2 regions of the Kluyvera sp. genome follow, and region 1 is predicted to be linked to the other one. Evidence: predicted binding sites of a transcription regulator. Region 1 holds the regulator's gene; the other holds the start of a gene.
What was found. The regulator CRP, encoded in region 1, controls carbon source genes, mostly activating them, when cyclic AMP is high. The targets are predictions, from matches to a motif close to ATGTGANNNNNNTCACAT.
Positions count from the first base shown of each region.

Region 1 (7,855 bases):
GTTTATCAGCGCTATCTGCTCAACCTGCTAAAAGGCAACGCCGCCCGCAAGCTGAAGGCCTATCCCGGCTCTTTGCCGGTCGATTTGCGTCAGTTGAAAAGCATGCGCCGCATCCGCGAGTTCGATGATTCGATTACCTCGAAGATCCACGGCTTTGCCGATGCCATCGACTATTACCGCCAGTGCAGCGCGATGCCGATCTTAAGCAAAATCACCAAGCCGACGCTGATCATCCACTCAAAGGACGATCCGTTTATGGATCACCACTCCATCCCCGCACAGGAAGAGCTGCCGGAGAACGTGGAGTACCAGTTGACGGAATACGGTGGTCACGTAGGTTTTATCGGCGGCACTTTGCGCCACCCGGAAATGTGGCTGGAAAAACGCATTCCCGCCTGGTTGATGCGCTGGTTGGGAGCAAAAGCATGATTATTCCCTGGCAGGATATCGACCCGGAGACGCTGGACAACCTGATTGAAAGCTTTGTCTTGCGCGAAGGCACTGATTATGGTGAATATGAACGTTCACTTGCGCAAAAGGTCGCCGACGTAAAACACCAGCTACAAACAGGCGAAGCGGTGCTGGTCTGGTCTGAGCTTCATGAGACCGTCAACATCATGCCCCGTAACCAATTTCGCGGTTAACTATACTCTAACGGCAGGAGGCGTTTACCACGCTTCCCTTGTCGTCTTTTCAGGGAGTTATTCGCATGTCTGCCAAACATCCGGTTATTGCCGTTACCGGCTCCAGCGGCGCGGGGACCACCACCACCAGCCTCGCCTTCCGTAAAATCTTTGCTCAACTCAACCTGCGCGCGGCAGAAGTGGAAGGCGACAGCTTCCACCGCTATACCCGTCCGGAAATGGATATGGCCATTCGTAAAGCCCGTGATTTGGGCCGCCATATTAGCTACTTTGGTCCGGATGCCAACGACTTCGGCCTGCTGGAACAAACCTTTCGCGACTATGGCGTGAGCGGTAAAGGGCAGTCGCGTAAATATCTGCATACCTACGATGAAGCCGTGCCGTGGAATCAGGTACCCGGCACGTTTACCCCCTGGCAGCCGCTGCCAGAACCGACCGACGTGCTGTTCTACGAAGGGCTGCACGGCGGCGTAGTGACGCCACAGCATGATGTCGCCCGCCACGTCGATCTACTGGTCGGCGTCGTGCCAATCGTTAACCTTGAGTGGATCCAGAAGATGATCCGCGACACCAGCGAACGCGGACATTCTCGCGAAGCGGTGATGGATTCCGTGGTGCGTTCGATGGAAGACTATATCAACTACATCACGCCGCAGTTCTCCCGCACCCATATCAACTTCCAGCGCGTGCCGACGGTCGATACCTCTAACCCGTTTGCCGCCAAGGGTATTCCGTCGCTGGACGAAAGCTTTGTGGTGATTCACTTCCGCAATCTCGACAACATCGACTATCCGTGGCTACTGGCCATGCTGCAAGGCTCGTTTATCTCGCATATGAATACGCTGGTGGTTCCCGGCGGGAAGATGGGGCTGGCGATGGAATTGATCATGACACCGCTGGTGCAGCGTATGATGGAAGGGCGAAACTAATGCACGAACCCTCACCCCACAGGGGCGAGGGATTTGCTACGTGCGAGGAATTACCCTTCGATCACTTCGTAGGAGTGGGTGATATTCACCGCTTTTTCAAGCATCAGCGCAACAGAACAGTACTTCTCCGCAGACAGATCCACCGCACGGGAAACCGCCGCATCCTTCAGCCCTTTACCGGTGACGATAAAATGCAGATTGATGTGGGTGAACAGGCGCGGCGCTTCTTCACGACGCTCGGAGGTCAGCTTCACTTCGCAGTCGGTCACGTCGTTGCGGCCCTTCTGCAGGATAGACACCACATCGATGGCGCTACAGCCGCCCGCGGCCATCAGCACCACTTCCATTGGGCTTGGCGCTTTATCGCCAGAGTTGCCGTCCATCAGGATCTGGTGTCCAGAAGCGGACTCACCGAGGAAGGTCAGCCCTTCAACCCATTTCACACGCGCTTGCATAATTTTTAACTCCAAGGTTGCAATTTTCTTCTCAGATTACGCGCACATAACAATTCTCGCAATGGAAGGCGATCGACGTCATGCTGAAGCGAGACACCAGGAGACACACGGCTAAAGCTATGCTAAAACAGTCAGGATGCTACGGTAATACATAAACGTACTGCATGTATGCAGAGGACATCACATTACAGGCTGCGACAGTATTCGACAGCCGACTTCCCAGGTAACGGGAAGGATACTATTGCAACCGGTGGCCGCAATGCTTTTGCCGCCGGGAAGAGCTTATAACAGAGGATAACCGCGCATGGTGCTTGGCAAACCGCAAACAGACCCGACTCTCGAATGGTTCTTGTCTCATTGCCATATTCATAAGTACCCATCGAAGAGCACGCTGATTCACCAGGGTGAAAAAGCAGAGACGCTGTATTACATCGTAAAAGGCTCAGTGGCAGTACTCATCAAGGACGAAGAAGGGAAAGAGATGATCCTCTCTTACCTCAACCAGGGCGATTTCATCGGTGAGTTAGGCCTGTTTGAAGAAGGCCAGGAACGCAGCGCGTGGGTACGGGCAAAAACCGCTTGTGAAGTTGCTGAAATCTCTTATAAAAAATTCCGTCAGCTGATCCAGGTTAACCCGGACATCCTGATGCGTCTCTCTTCGCAAATGGCGCGTCGTCTGCAGGTTACCTCTGAGAAAGTCGGCAACCTGGCGTTCCTCGACGTCACCGGTCGTATCGCTCAGACCCTGCTGAACCTGGCGAAACAACCTGACGCGATGACCCACCCGGACGGGATGCAGATCAAAATCACCCGTCAGGAAATCGGCCAGATCGTCGGCTGCTCCCGTGAAACCGTGGGCCGTATCCTGAAGATGCTGGAAGATCAGAATCTGATCTCCGCACACGGCAAAACCATTGTCGTTTACGGTACCCGCTAATCCAGCCCAAACGGCGTATTGCGTCATGCAGTACGCCGTTTTTGTTTTCCCCCTATGTGGCGCAGGCTGATTTACCACCCGGAAGTCAACTATGCACTGCGGCAAACGCTGGTGCTGTGTCTGCCCGTTGCCATTGGTCTACTGCTCGGCCACCTCCAGCAGGGGTTGCTGTTCTCGCTGGTGCCCGCCTGCTGCAACATTGCCGGGCTTGATACCCCGCATAAGCGTTTCTTCAAGCGTCTGATCATCGGCGGCTGCCTGTTCGCCGGATGTAGTCTCGCCGTTCAGTTGCTGCTGGCGCGTGATGTGCCTTTGCCACTGATTCTGACCGGGCTAGCGCTGCTGCTTGGCGTCACAGCAGAGATCAGCGCGCTACACGGACGACTGCTGCCCGCCTCGCTAATTGCCTCCATTTTTACCCTCAGCCTGGCAGGGAATATGCCCATCTGGCAGCCATTATTGATCTACGCGCTGGGGACATTATGGTACGGGCTATTCAACTGGTGGTGGTTCTGGATGTGGCGCGAGCAGCCGCTACGCGAGTCGCTCAGCCTGCTTTACCGTCAGCTTGCCGACTACTGCGAAGCCAAATACAGCTTGCTCACCCAGCATACCGATCCCACCACCGCGCTGCCGCCGCTGCTGACTCGCCAGCAAAAGGTGGTGGATCTGATTTCCCAGTGCTACCAACAGCTGCACATGCTGGCGGCGAACCAGCACAATGACTACAAGCGGCTGCTGCGCGCTTTCCAGGTTGGGCTGGATTTGCAGGAGCATATCTCCGTCAGCCTGCACCAGCCGGAAGAGGTGCAGAAGCTGGTTGAACGCAGCCATGCGGAAGCGGTGATCCGCTGGAATGCCCGGACGGTAGCCGCACGCCTGCGCGTGCTGGCGGACGATATTCTCTATCACCGCTACCCTACCCGCTTCAACATGGATAAACAGATTGGCGCGCTGGAGAAAATTGCCGACCAGCACCCGGATAACCCGGTGGGTCAGTTCTGTGCCTGGCACTTCAGCCGCATTGCCCGTGTGCTGCGCTCCCAGCGCCCCCTATACCCGCGTAACCTGATGGCCGACAAAGAACGCCGTCTGCCGCTGTTCCCGGCGTTAAAAAGCTACCTCTCTTTGCGCTCTCCCGCCCTGCGTAACGCCGCGCGTCTCAGCGTGATGCTGAGCATCGCCAGCCTGATGGGCGCGGCGCTGCATCTGCCGAAACCGTACTGGATCCTGATGACGGTGCTGCTGGTCACGCAAAACGGTTACGGCGCGACCCGGGTGCGAATTTTCCACCGAGCGGCGGGCACCCTTGCCGGTCTGGTGATTGCCGCCGTGGCCCTGCACTTCCATACGCCGCAGGGCTGGGCGCTAACGGGCATGCTGATAGTGACGTTAGTGAGCTACCTGATTATTCGTCGCAGCTACGGTTGGGCGACCGTCGGCTTTACCATCACCGCGGTGTACACCCTGCAAATCCTGACGCTTAATGGCGAAGAGTTTATTGTCGCCCGCTTTATCGACACCATCATTGGCTGCCTGATCGCCTTTGGCGGCATGATTTGGCTATGGCCGCAGTGGCAGAGCGGCCAGCTGCGCCAGAACGCCCAGGCGGCGCTGGAGGCCGATCAGGACGCTATCCGCCTGATCCTCAGCCCCGACCCACAGGCACCGAAGCTGGCCTACCAGCGCATGCGCGTCAACCAGGCACACAACACGCTGTACAACACGCTGAACCAGGCGATGCAGGAGCCGGGCTTTAATTCACGTTATCTTGAAGATATGAAACTGTGGGTGACCCACAGCCAGTTTATCGTCGAGCACATCAATGCCATGACGACGCTGGCGCGCGAGCACAATATGTTGACGCCTGATTTGGCGCAGCAGTACCTGGAGTCGTGTGAGATTGCTCTACAACGCTGTCAGCAGCGTCTGGAATACGATGAAGCGGGGAGCAGCGGCGAGGTCAACATTATGGAAGCGCCGGATTCACTGTCCCACGGGCCGTTAAGCACCATGGAACAGCATCTCCAGCGAATTCTGGGGCACCTGAACACCATGCACACTATTTCGTCGGTGGCCTGGCGCCAGCGCCCACGGCACGGCGGCTGGTTAAAGCGGCAAACTAGCTAACAATTTTCGCGACGGCCTGGGCAAAGCGCTGCATGCCTTCGTCGATATCCACCTCTTCCACCACCAGCGAGGGGGCAAAGCGCATCACGTCCGGGCCGGCATTCAATACCATCACACCGACATCCGCTGCCGCATACAAGAAGTCGCGCGCGCGGCCTTTGTACTTCGCGTTCAACTCGGCGCCAATCAGCAGCCCCATCCCGCGCACATCGCTGAAGACATCGTATTTCGCGTTAATCTGTTGCAGATGCTGAACAAACCGCTCGCGCTTAGCATTGACGCCGTTCAGCACTTCCGGCGTGTTGATAATATCGAAGGCCGCACCGGCGACCGCGCAGGCCAGCGGGTTACCACCGTAGGTAGAGCCGTGCGAACCGACGTGGAAAGCGCTGGCAATATCGTTGGTTGTCAGCATGGCGCTCACCGGGAAGCCACCGCCCAGCGCTTTAGCGCTGGTCAGAATGTCCGGCGTCACGCCGTAGTGCATGTAAGCAAACAGCGAACCGGTACGCCCCATGCCGCTCTGCACTTCATCAAAGACCAGCAGCGCCTGATGCTTGTCACACAGGTCGCGCAGCCCTTTGAGAAATTCCGGCGTTGCCGCCTGCACGCCGCCTTCGCCCTGAATCGGCTCCACCACCACCGCGCAGGTGTGGTCATCCATCACCGCTTCCACCGCGTGCAGATCGTTAAACGGCACGTGAACGATATCGGCAGGTTTAGGGCCGAAACCGTCGGAGTACTTCGGCTGACCGCCGACGGAGACGGTAAACAGCGAACGCCCGTGGAAGGCATTATGGAAGGCGATAATTTTCGTTTTATACGGACTATGGCGGGTTGAAGCGTAGTAACGCGCCAGTTTAAAGGCGGTCTCGTTGGCTTCAGTGCCGGAGTTCATGAACACCACGCGCTCGGCGAATGTGGCGTCAACCAGTTTCTGGCCCAGACGCAGCGCCGGTTCGTTGGTAAACACGTTGCTGGTGTGCCACAGGGTTTCACCCTGGGTTTTCAGCGCCTCAACCAGCGCCGGATGACAGTGGCCCAGCGCCGTCACCGCGATACCGCCAGCAAAATCAACGTACTCTTTGCCTTGCTGATCCCAGACGCGACTGCCTTTTCCCTTCACCGGAATAAACTCCGCCGGTGCATAGATTGGCAAAATGACCTGATCGAAGGTCGCGCGGGTGATCGCAGGTTGTTTGTTTACCATGTCATGCCCTTCTTCAAACGATGCAGCAATGAGTGTGAAAATCTATCCACAAAATATGCATAAAAAATCACATCATAGCAACTACTATCGCTGGAGAAAGTTGGCCAGTAGCTGGTGCCCTTGTTCGCTAAGAATGCTTTCCGGATGGAACTGAACGCCTTCCAGATCCCACTCGCGATGACGAATGCCCATGATTTCCCCGCTTTCACTGCGGGCGGTGACCTCAAAGCAGTCGGCCAGCGTATCGGGATCAATCAGCAAAGAGTGATAGCGGGTCACGGTCAACGGGTTATTCAAACCACGAAAAACGCCCTGCTGCTGATGGGTAATTGGCGACGTTTTGCCGTGCATGACCTGCTGTGCGCGAACGATACGCGCGCCAAACGCCTGCGCGATGGCCTGATGGCCTAAGCAAACACCGAGGATAGGAAGGATGCCCGCGTAGTGGCGGATGACATCAAGAGAGATACCGGCATCGTCCGGCGTGCAGGGGCCGGGTGAGATCACGATTTTTTCAGGCGCCAGCTGCTCGATGTCATCAAGGGTGATGTCATCGTTACGTCTGACCACCACGCTGGCCCCCAGTTCGCAAAAATACTGGTAGAGGTTCCAGGTAAAGGAATCGTAATTATCAATCAGCAGGATCATGGCGGCTCCGGTCATTTATCTGCCGCCATTCTACCGAGTGTGGAGTGCTTTAGCGATACGGGCGGCAGCCTCATGCCTGACGCCGCCCGGCCTGACTTACGGCAGCACCTTCGCCGACAGGATCACAATCGGTTTGGTCGGCACATTCTGGTACGGCCCAACGTTGTGGCTCGGCACCTGGGAGATTTTATCTGCCACGTCCATGCCCTTCACCACTTTACCAAATACCGCGTAGCCAAAATCACGCTGGCCGTGGTCAAGGAAGGCATTGTCGGCCACGTTAATGAAGAACTGGCTGGTTGCGCTATCTTTATCCGCGGTACGCGCCATCGCGATGGTGCCACGGGTGTTACGCAGGCCGTTGTCGGCTTCGTTTTTGATCGGCGCGTTAGGCTGCTTCTGCTGCATCTGCTCGTTAAAGCCGCCGCCCTGAACCATAAAGCCCGGGATCACGCGGTGGAAGGTGGTGTTGTTATAGAAACCGCTATTAACGTAGTTCAGGAAGTTTTCAACGGAAACCGGCGCTTTCTGGCTATCCAGCTGCAGCTCGATATTGCCTGCGGAGGTGGTCAGCAGCACGTGCGGATTCGTAGTGGCTGCAAAAGCCGCAGGAGCCATCGCCGAGAGAGCAAAAACAGCCGCCACGGCCGCCAGAGTTGATTTGAGCATGAGAATTCCTTTAACAGGTGCAGTAGAGAAAGCGAGTGGCTTGATTCTAAAGAGGGATAGCCCCTCAGGCCAGTGCTTTACCAAAGTTTACGCGGATGTAACGCTCATAATGAGCAGGGTAAGAATTCACGAGCTTGATTTTGTGATCCAGATCACAATGAAAAGTGTAATACGCCAACGTTTGCGTAATAAAACTATGAATACATCACCTCAGTGACTAAAATCTGCCCGCT
Region 1 is NZ_CBDKZX010000014.1:40,209-48,063, reverse strand. Features, by position in the region: gene ACW14G_RS08185 (hydrolase) at 1-429, shown strand, start outside; gene ACW14G_RS08180 (YheU family protein) at 426-644, shown strand; gene ACW14G_RS08175 (phosphoribulokinase) at 710-1,573, shown strand; gene ACW14G_RS08170 (OsmC family protein) at 1,624-2,028, opposite strand; gene crp (cAMP-activated global transcriptional regulator CRP) at 2,333-2,965, shown strand; gene ACW14G_RS08160 (YccS/YhfK family putative transporter) at 3,020-5,095, shown strand; gene argD (bifunctional acetylornithine/succinyldiaminopimelate transaminase) at 5,088-6,305, opposite strand; gene pabA (aminodeoxychorismate synthase component 2) at 6,390-6,953, opposite strand; gene ppiA (peptidylprolyl isomerase A) at 7,050-7,622, opposite strand.

Region 2 (7,855 bases), on a different contig from region 1:
TTCAGCAGCGGGCCAACCAGGCCTTCCAGCTGTGCGCCGTCGCGGACATCAATAATATCGGCAAGCCGCAGTGGCCACTCTTCGTTCTTCATGCGAATCAAATAATTATCAACGAATTGAACGTCAACGTTGATATTAAGCAGATCGCGAAGATCGTTAACCATGCTGATGGCGCTGCCATGATATCCCTGATTATCTTTCCAGATAATGGGAGAGAAGTTCTCATTCTTCGGCAGCCACAGCGTCAGACGATTTTCCTGTAACCAGTTGCGCTCTTCGGGGGTGATGATGAGGTTATGGCGGAGAAACTCTATCTGGCTTTGCTCTTCCAGCGCCTGAAGCTTGCCGTTTTGCTGCCACTCGTTAATCAACTGATTGATGTTGTTGCGTAGTGAAATGAGTTCCGGGCTTATCCCGAATGAGGCGGTGATACGCAGTGAATCAAATGGACGAGAAATGGTGTAGTAGTACTGTGGGCTGCCGATTTCTCTGTCTTCATTGATATAGAAATCGGCACCGCCGCTGCGCAGAATTTGCAAGGCCTCTTTACTGCTGTCGACCTCGATGATCTGTTGAAATGTCAGGGAGGGATAAGCTTGTTTGACGATCGTCTGGGTCGGATCGTGCCGGCGGAAAATGACTCTTGTGTCGTTTAGGTCTCGTACGGTCTTGGCTTGTCGAGTGATGCTGGCGGTAACGATGGTGTTTTCGAGCAGGCGTAAGGAAAGGATTGTATTCTTCAGATGTTCACGGGTTTGTAGCACGCTGGCGTAGAGCCCGTAGTCATGATGGCTAAAGCGCTGTTCGAACGTGGTGCCGTCAATGGGCTGCAGGGTCAGATTATAGCCGTAGCGTGAATTGATGGCGTGCAGCAGTTCGGGATAGAACCCGCGAAACTGTCCGTGGTCGTCGCGCCAGAATTCAAAATTATCGGCATCGAGTATCCAGACAGGGACGGTGGAAGCCGTTTTGACTTTTTGTGGCGGTACGGCAAGAGCGCGAGTCGTGCAAACGAGCAACAGGGTCAGTAGAACAAGGAGACCCAGCCCGCGTCGAAGAGATCGGCAGTTCTGTGTCACAAGTCAGTTCCTTTGCGAAGACTATTTTATCCATTTAATAGCGTACATTTTGTGGGCCCATTATTGCCCTTAAGTCAGTTTAGACCACCGTGTGGCCTGGTAACAGTAAAAAAATAATGGTTTATGTAATGATTTATCTATCCGGCATAGGCCAAAAGTGTGACCGCCTCAGTAAAAAGTAAAACCATTTTTCATAAAATTTGAAAGTGCGTTTGTCTGGTAGTAAGGTTACTGTAACGTAATCGAACGACTGCGGGAAATCCCGCGTAGCTTTCAGGAGAGGAAAGAATGAAAATTGCACTGATGATGGAAAACAGCCAGGCCAGCAAGAACGCGACTATTCATCATGAGTTAAAAGCCGTTGCCGATGAAAAAGGCTTCCCGGTCTACAACGTGGGCATGAGCGATGAAAACGATCATCACCTGACCTACATTCACCTGGGTATCATGGCCAGCATCCTGTTGAACTCTAAAGCGGTAGATTTCGTCGTCACTGGCTGTGGTACCGGTCAGGGTGCGCTGATGTCCCTGAACATCCACCCGGGCGTTGTTTGTGGCTACTGCCTGGATCCAGCAGACGCCTTCCTGTTTGCCCAGATCAACAACGGTAACGCGCTGTCTCTGGCCTTCGCCAAAGGTTTTGGCTGGGGTGCGGAACTGAACGTTCGCTATATGTTTGAAAAAGCGTTCACCGGTCGTAACGGTGAAGGCTACCCGCCAGAGCGTAAAGAACCTCAGGTTCGTAACGCCGGTATCCTGAACCAGGTTAAAGCGGCGGTGGTGAAAGAGAACTATCTGGATACTCTGCGCGCTATCGACCCGGCGCTGGTGAAAACTGCCGTCTCCGGTCAGCGTTTCCAGGAATGCTTCTTTGAAAACTGCCAGAACAAAGAAATCGAAGCCTTTGTTCGCGAGATCCTGGCGTAAGTCAGACGTTCTCCTTTCTAATAAAAACCCACGCTCTGGCGTGGGTTTTTTTATGCCGTGAACTCAGGCTTTGGCTTTCTTCGACACCGCGCTGCCCGCGTCTCGCGTCAGATGCAGGGTATCTATCATCCCCACCAGGCAAATCAGCGCGATAAAGACAAAGGCCAGACGGAAGCTGATACCGGGTACCGCGCTGAGATCCAGTACGGCGCTGAGTTTCTCACCGATACGAATCCCAATCGCCCCGAGTGTGATACCCAGGCCAATCGCCAGCTGGCTGGCGGTACTGAACAGCGTGTTGGCATAGCTCATTTGCGGTGAGGGTACGTCGGCAAACGCCAGCGTGCTGACGCCGGTAAATTGAATCGAGCGGAACACGCCGCCGAGGTACAGTACCAGCATAATCACCCATACCGGCGTCTGTGGTGTCAGGAAGGCGCAGGCGACCAGCGCCAGCACGTTCAGCGCACCGTTAATCAACAGCAGGCGGCGGAAGCCCAGCCAGCGAATGAGCGGAGTGGTGGCCGGCTTAATCGTCAGGTTGCCCACGAACACCGCCAGCACCAACAGGCCGGAGTGGAACGGATCCATACCAAAACCGACCTGAAAGAGTAGGGGAAGCAGGAACGGTACGGCACTGATGGAAGCGCGGAACAATGAACCGCCGTACATCGTGACGCGGAAAGTGGGCACCTTGAGTGCATCCATTCGGATCATCGGCGCCGGGCTGCGGCGGAAATGGGACAGCGCATAGTAAAAAGTGGCGCAGCCAAGCAGCAGTAGCGTGATGATTAAGCCGCCCTGCATCTTCTCTGCGCCCAGCAGTTCCATTGCGTAGACCAGGCTCACCATAGACACCGAAGTGGCGAGAAAACCCGGTAGATCGAATGGCCGCCGCTCATCGTCACGGATGTTGGGGATAATCCGCAACGCCAGCAGGATGGCGATAATGCCCAACGGGACATTAATGAAGAATATCCAGCGCCAGTCGGCCACTTTGGTAATAAATCCACCCAGGGGAGGCCCGATAATCGGCGCAATCAGCGCAGGCCAGGTGAGCGTGGCAATGGCGGTGATGAGCAGGTGTTTTGGCGTGGTACGAAGGACGGCTAACCGCCCGACAGGAACCATCAGCGCGCCGCCTACGCCTTGTAGAATACGCATGGCCACGAAACCGTGAGCGCTGGTGGCGAGGCCGCAAAATACGGAAGAGACGGTGAAAATGGCGAGCGCGAGGCTGAATATGGTGCGCGCGCCGAAGCGGTCCGCTATCCAGCCGCTGGCCGGTATGAGTACGGCCAGCGTGATCAGGTAGGCGCTGATGCCGATATTAAGATCGACGGCTTCCACGCCAAAGGTTTTCGCCATATCTGGCAGGGCGGTGGCAATCACCGTCCCGTCGAGGAACTCCATAAAGAATGCACCGGCCACAAGCAGCGCTGCAGGGGATACCCCACGGCTTGCCTGGGCCTGGAGAGGCTCATTCATCGTTGCGTTACCCTATCAAATTAATACGTAAAATTTATAGATTTTGTAGATGCTGCAAGTGACAGATTTTCATAACAATTTCTTTATAAATTTAACATGTGTGGTAATTATTATGTGATTTAACTCTCAAAATGGTTGATTTTTGTGATGGTGCTCATATTATGTACCTAAAGACAATAACACCTGCATAACAAAAACCGGAGCATCAACATGAAACAGCGCATGCGTAAAATCCTCAAAAGCATGTTTGAGAACTATTGCAAGACTTTCAAAGACGTACCGCCAGGCGCTATGTTCTGATAAAAAAACCTGCTGCGGCAGGTTTTTTTTATCTTCAGCAAAAGTAGGTTACTATTACGCTCCGCAAAACAGGAGCAAAAAATGTCTCAGAACCTCACCCCGAACGATGAACTGGTTTCCGACGTTGTCGCCTGCCAACTCGTTATCAAACAGATCCTCGACGTTATCGATGTTATCGCGCCAGTTGAAGTTCGTGAAAAGATGGCTACCCAGCTGAAAGCGATTGACTTTACCACTCATCCGGCGGGGGCCGATCCGGTAACGTTGCGGGCGATTCAGAAAGCGATTGCGCTGATTGAGCTGAAGTTTACGCCACAGGATGCGACGCACTGATCCGGAATTGACGTCCTCAGGACTAAGTTCAGAAAGAACAAGGGCGGCCATGGCCGCCCTTGTTGCGTAATTAATGCTGCTGTTGGTTAACGATGTTCAGCAGATGCTGGTCCGTTTGCTGGATGCAGAGGCCCGCTTTACGCGCGCTGCGCACTTCATCCAGAATGCTCTTCAGCAAGATACCATCCTGTTCCTGCTCTTCTTCCAGTGCGTTGAGGAAACTCAGGGTGTTATCGTCATGAAGCACTTTTGCCTGTTCAGTCAACTCAGACAGCGTAGAGCTGCGCTGCGCGTGATCTTCAATGGTTTTCAGGAAAAGATCTTCGAGGGTGGCGCACTTATCTTCTTGGGTTTCAAAAGCTTTCACGACCGGATAAGCGCCAGATTTTTTCATATAATCGAACACACGCATCATTTGCGTTACGCTGGATTGTGCCCGTGAACGTAAAAACGTCGCGGTACCATTCAGTCGATGTTCTGAGCACCACTCGCTCAAACGCAAATAATGATTAGATGCATAAAATTCGAGATTCATCTGAGCATTAAGCTTTTGAACCATTCCTGGAACTGCCATACAAATATCCTTATTACTGGTAGGAACGATACGCGTGATACCGCATAGTATCTTAATAGCCGCTAACCATGCGCTATTTACGCGTTGGAGTGTAACTACATATTACTCGTAGTCTTCAACCATGAACAAAAGATATAATTCCTCTTGAGTTCAGAAAAAAGAATACTCTTAGTTTTGGTATAAGAAAACTCTCATGAGCCGCTTTTTACGTTTCGTTACAACCTATATTGCTAATATCTTAATTCGCAAAATATTATTTTCGTAACCCTATGAATTATAGAGAATGTAACTTTCCGGCATACTCTGCGTAAGGCTTTGTTAACATACGAATTCTATGTTGCATTACGTACATCAGGAAGTGTGATCTAACTCTGATTTTCAACCGGATAACGATGGCTCAGATAGGCGCGTTACGCATTATTTGCTATCAATAGTGCATCGCGAATAATAATTCTTATTTATATATCATGATATATGTCGGCTCCCCAATATTAGAATGATGGCAAATTTGTTTTAGATCATTTTTGATAATGGCCGGCAAGAGGATTATGTTCGCGTCATGACGAGTACGCCAAATCCTTCCCCATTCGTCACCAGGAGGGATTCGTTTATATGAATTTACAGGAGTTAAAATGAAACAGGTTGCTGTACTGCTGGCCCCGGGTTTTGAAGAAGGGGAAGCGATTGTCACTATCGATATCCTGCGCCGTCTGCATATTGGTGTTGAGCTGGTGTCGTGCGCTGAGTCACGCGCGGTGGTGAGTTATCACGATATCCCGATGGTGGCTGACGCCACGCTGGCAGAACGTCTTGATACCCTGTACGACGCTGTCGTCCTGCCGGGTGGCCCGCAGGGGAGCGTGAATCTGGCGGCGAATAAAGACGTGATTAATTTTGTGGCCGCGCACGATGCCGCGGGCAAACTGATCTGCCCAATCTGCTCAGCCGCTGCGCGCGTGCTGGCCGGCAATGATCTGCTGAAAGGCCGTCGCTATGTCTGCTCCGGTGATCTGTGGCAGGACGTGAAAAACGGGGAATACGTTGATGCGCCGGTGGTTGAAGACGGCAATCTGATTAGCGGTAAAGGATTCGGTCATGTCTTTGACTTTGCCTTTACCGTCGCGGCACGTCTGCTGGGCGATGAAGCGCCGGTGCGCGACCACGCCGATCATATTTATTACCGCTGGTAATTAATCGGCCACCTCAGAGAAAGATATATCTTCGCTGAGGATATAGATAAATAAGCTATTCTCTCTGCGCGAATTGTCTGACAATTCGCGTTTTTTATATGTACTTATCTGCTGAATCTATGCATCACCTTACTGTAATTCAGGGGTGTGATGGCGCTCTCTTCTGAATGGTTAATTCCTGGCTATTAATGTTTCAACATAGTTAACGCTGTTAATTGTGCAGCTAATACTTTGTTTTATGTCCGATTTAAATGGTTTGTCTGATTTTCCCTACATAAAAGAACATTAAGGCTGGAGTTAACCATGCACAAATTTACGAAAGCGCTGGCGGCCATCGGGCTGGCGGCGGTTATGTCACAATCGGCTATGGCCGAGAATTTAAAGCTTGGTTTTTTAGTAAAACAACCGGAAGAACCCTGGTTCCAGACGGAATGGAAATTTGCCGATAAAGCCGGCAAAGACCTTGGTTTTGATGTGATTAAAATTGCCGTTCCGGACGGTGAGAAAACCCTCAATGCTATTGATAGCCTGGCGGCCAGTGGGGCCAAAGGTTTTGTTATTTGTACGCCAGATCCAAAATTAGGGCCCGCTATCGTGGCTAAAGCGCGCGGCTACGACATGAAGGTTATCACCGTCGATGATCAGTTCGTCAACGCCAAAGGCAAACCGATGGATGATGTGCCGCTGGTGATGATGGCGGCGAGCGAAATTGGCGCGCGCCAGGGGCAGGAGCTGTATAAGGAGATGCAAAAACGCGGCTGGGACGTGAAAACCACCGGCGTGATGGCCATTACCGCCAACGAACTGGATACCGCGCGCCGCCGTACGTCGGGTTCTATGGACGCGCTGAAGGCTGCCGGTTTCCCGGAAAAGCAGATTTATCAGGTTCCCACCAAATCGAATGATATCCCCGGCGCGTTCGATGCCGGTAACTCGCTGTTAGTACAGCATCCGGAAGTGAAGCAGTGGCTGGTTGTTGGCATGAACGACAACACCGTACTCGGCGGCGTACGCGCAACGGAAGGTCAGGGGTTCAAAGCGGCTAACGTCATCGGTATCGGCATTAACGGCGTGGATGCGGTGAACGAACTGTCAAAAGCGCAGGCTACCGGCTTCTTTGGCTCGCTGCTGCCGAGCCCGGACATTCACGGCTACAAAACCAGCGAGCTGCTCTACAACTGGGTGGAGAAAGGCGCAGAGCCACCGAAATTTACTGCGGTGACGGATGTCGTGCTGATTACCCGCGATAACTTCAAAGAAGAGCTGGCGAAAAAAGGCCTCTGAGTCCTGTTGGTTCTCCTCCCGCCAGGCGGGAGGAGAAGGATCGTGTCATTGTGGAGGTTGCGATGCAACAGTCTACCCCTTATCTCTCTTTCCGCGGTATCAGCAAAACTTTCCCCGGCGTAAAGGCGCTGTCCGATATTAGCTTTGATTGCTATAGCGGCCAGGTACATGCGCTGATGGGCGAGAACGGTGCGGGCAAGTCGACGCTGCTGAAAATTCTTAGCGGTAACTATGCCCCGACGTCCGGCACGCTGGCGCTGCGCGGAGAAGAGATTTCTTTTGCTGATACCACTGCGGCGCTGAACGCGGGTATCGCGATTATTTACCAGGAACTGCATCTCGTCCCGGAAATGACCGTGGCGGAAAATATCTATCTTGGCCAATTGCCGAGTCGCGGCGGTATTGTTAACCGCAAACTGCTGAACTATGAAGCGCGTATCCAGCTTGAACATCTGGGGTTGGACATCGATCCCGATACCCCGCTGAAGTATCTGTCGATTGGCCAATGGCAGATGGTCGAAATTGCCAAGGCGCTGGCGCGTAACGCCAAGGTCATCGCTTTTGATGAACCAACCAGTTCACTTTCCGCGCGCGAGATAGACAACCTGTTCCGGGTCATCCGTGAGCTGCGCAAAGAGGGGCGAGTGATCATCTATGTGTCTCACCGCATGGAAGAGATC
Region 2 is NZ_CBDKZX010000054.1:7,126-14,980, reverse strand. Features, by position in the region: gene ACW14G_RS16380 (HD domain-containing phosphohydrolase) at 1-1,079, opposite strand, end outside; gene ACW14G_RS16375 (RpiB/LacA/LacB family sugar-phosphate isomerase) at 1,368-2,006, shown strand; gene ACW14G_RS16370 (MFS transporter) at 2,070-3,494, opposite strand; gene azuC (stress response protein AzuC) at 3,705-3,794, shown strand; gene ACW14G_RS16360 (DUF2766 family protein) at 3,876-4,127, shown strand; gene ACW14G_RS16355 (non-heme ferritin-like protein) at 4,198-4,701, opposite strand; gene ACW14G_RS16350 (DJ-1/PfpI family protein) at 5,334-5,891, shown strand; gene ACW14G_RS16345 (arabinose ABC transporter substrate-binding protein) at 6,195-7,175, shown strand; gene araG (L-arabinose ABC transporter ATP-binding protein AraG) at 7,238-7,855, shown strand, end outside.
Region 2: azuC (stress response protein AzuC) is a predicted target of CRP. The motif match lies at 3,607-3,624, and genes of this name have one in related genera.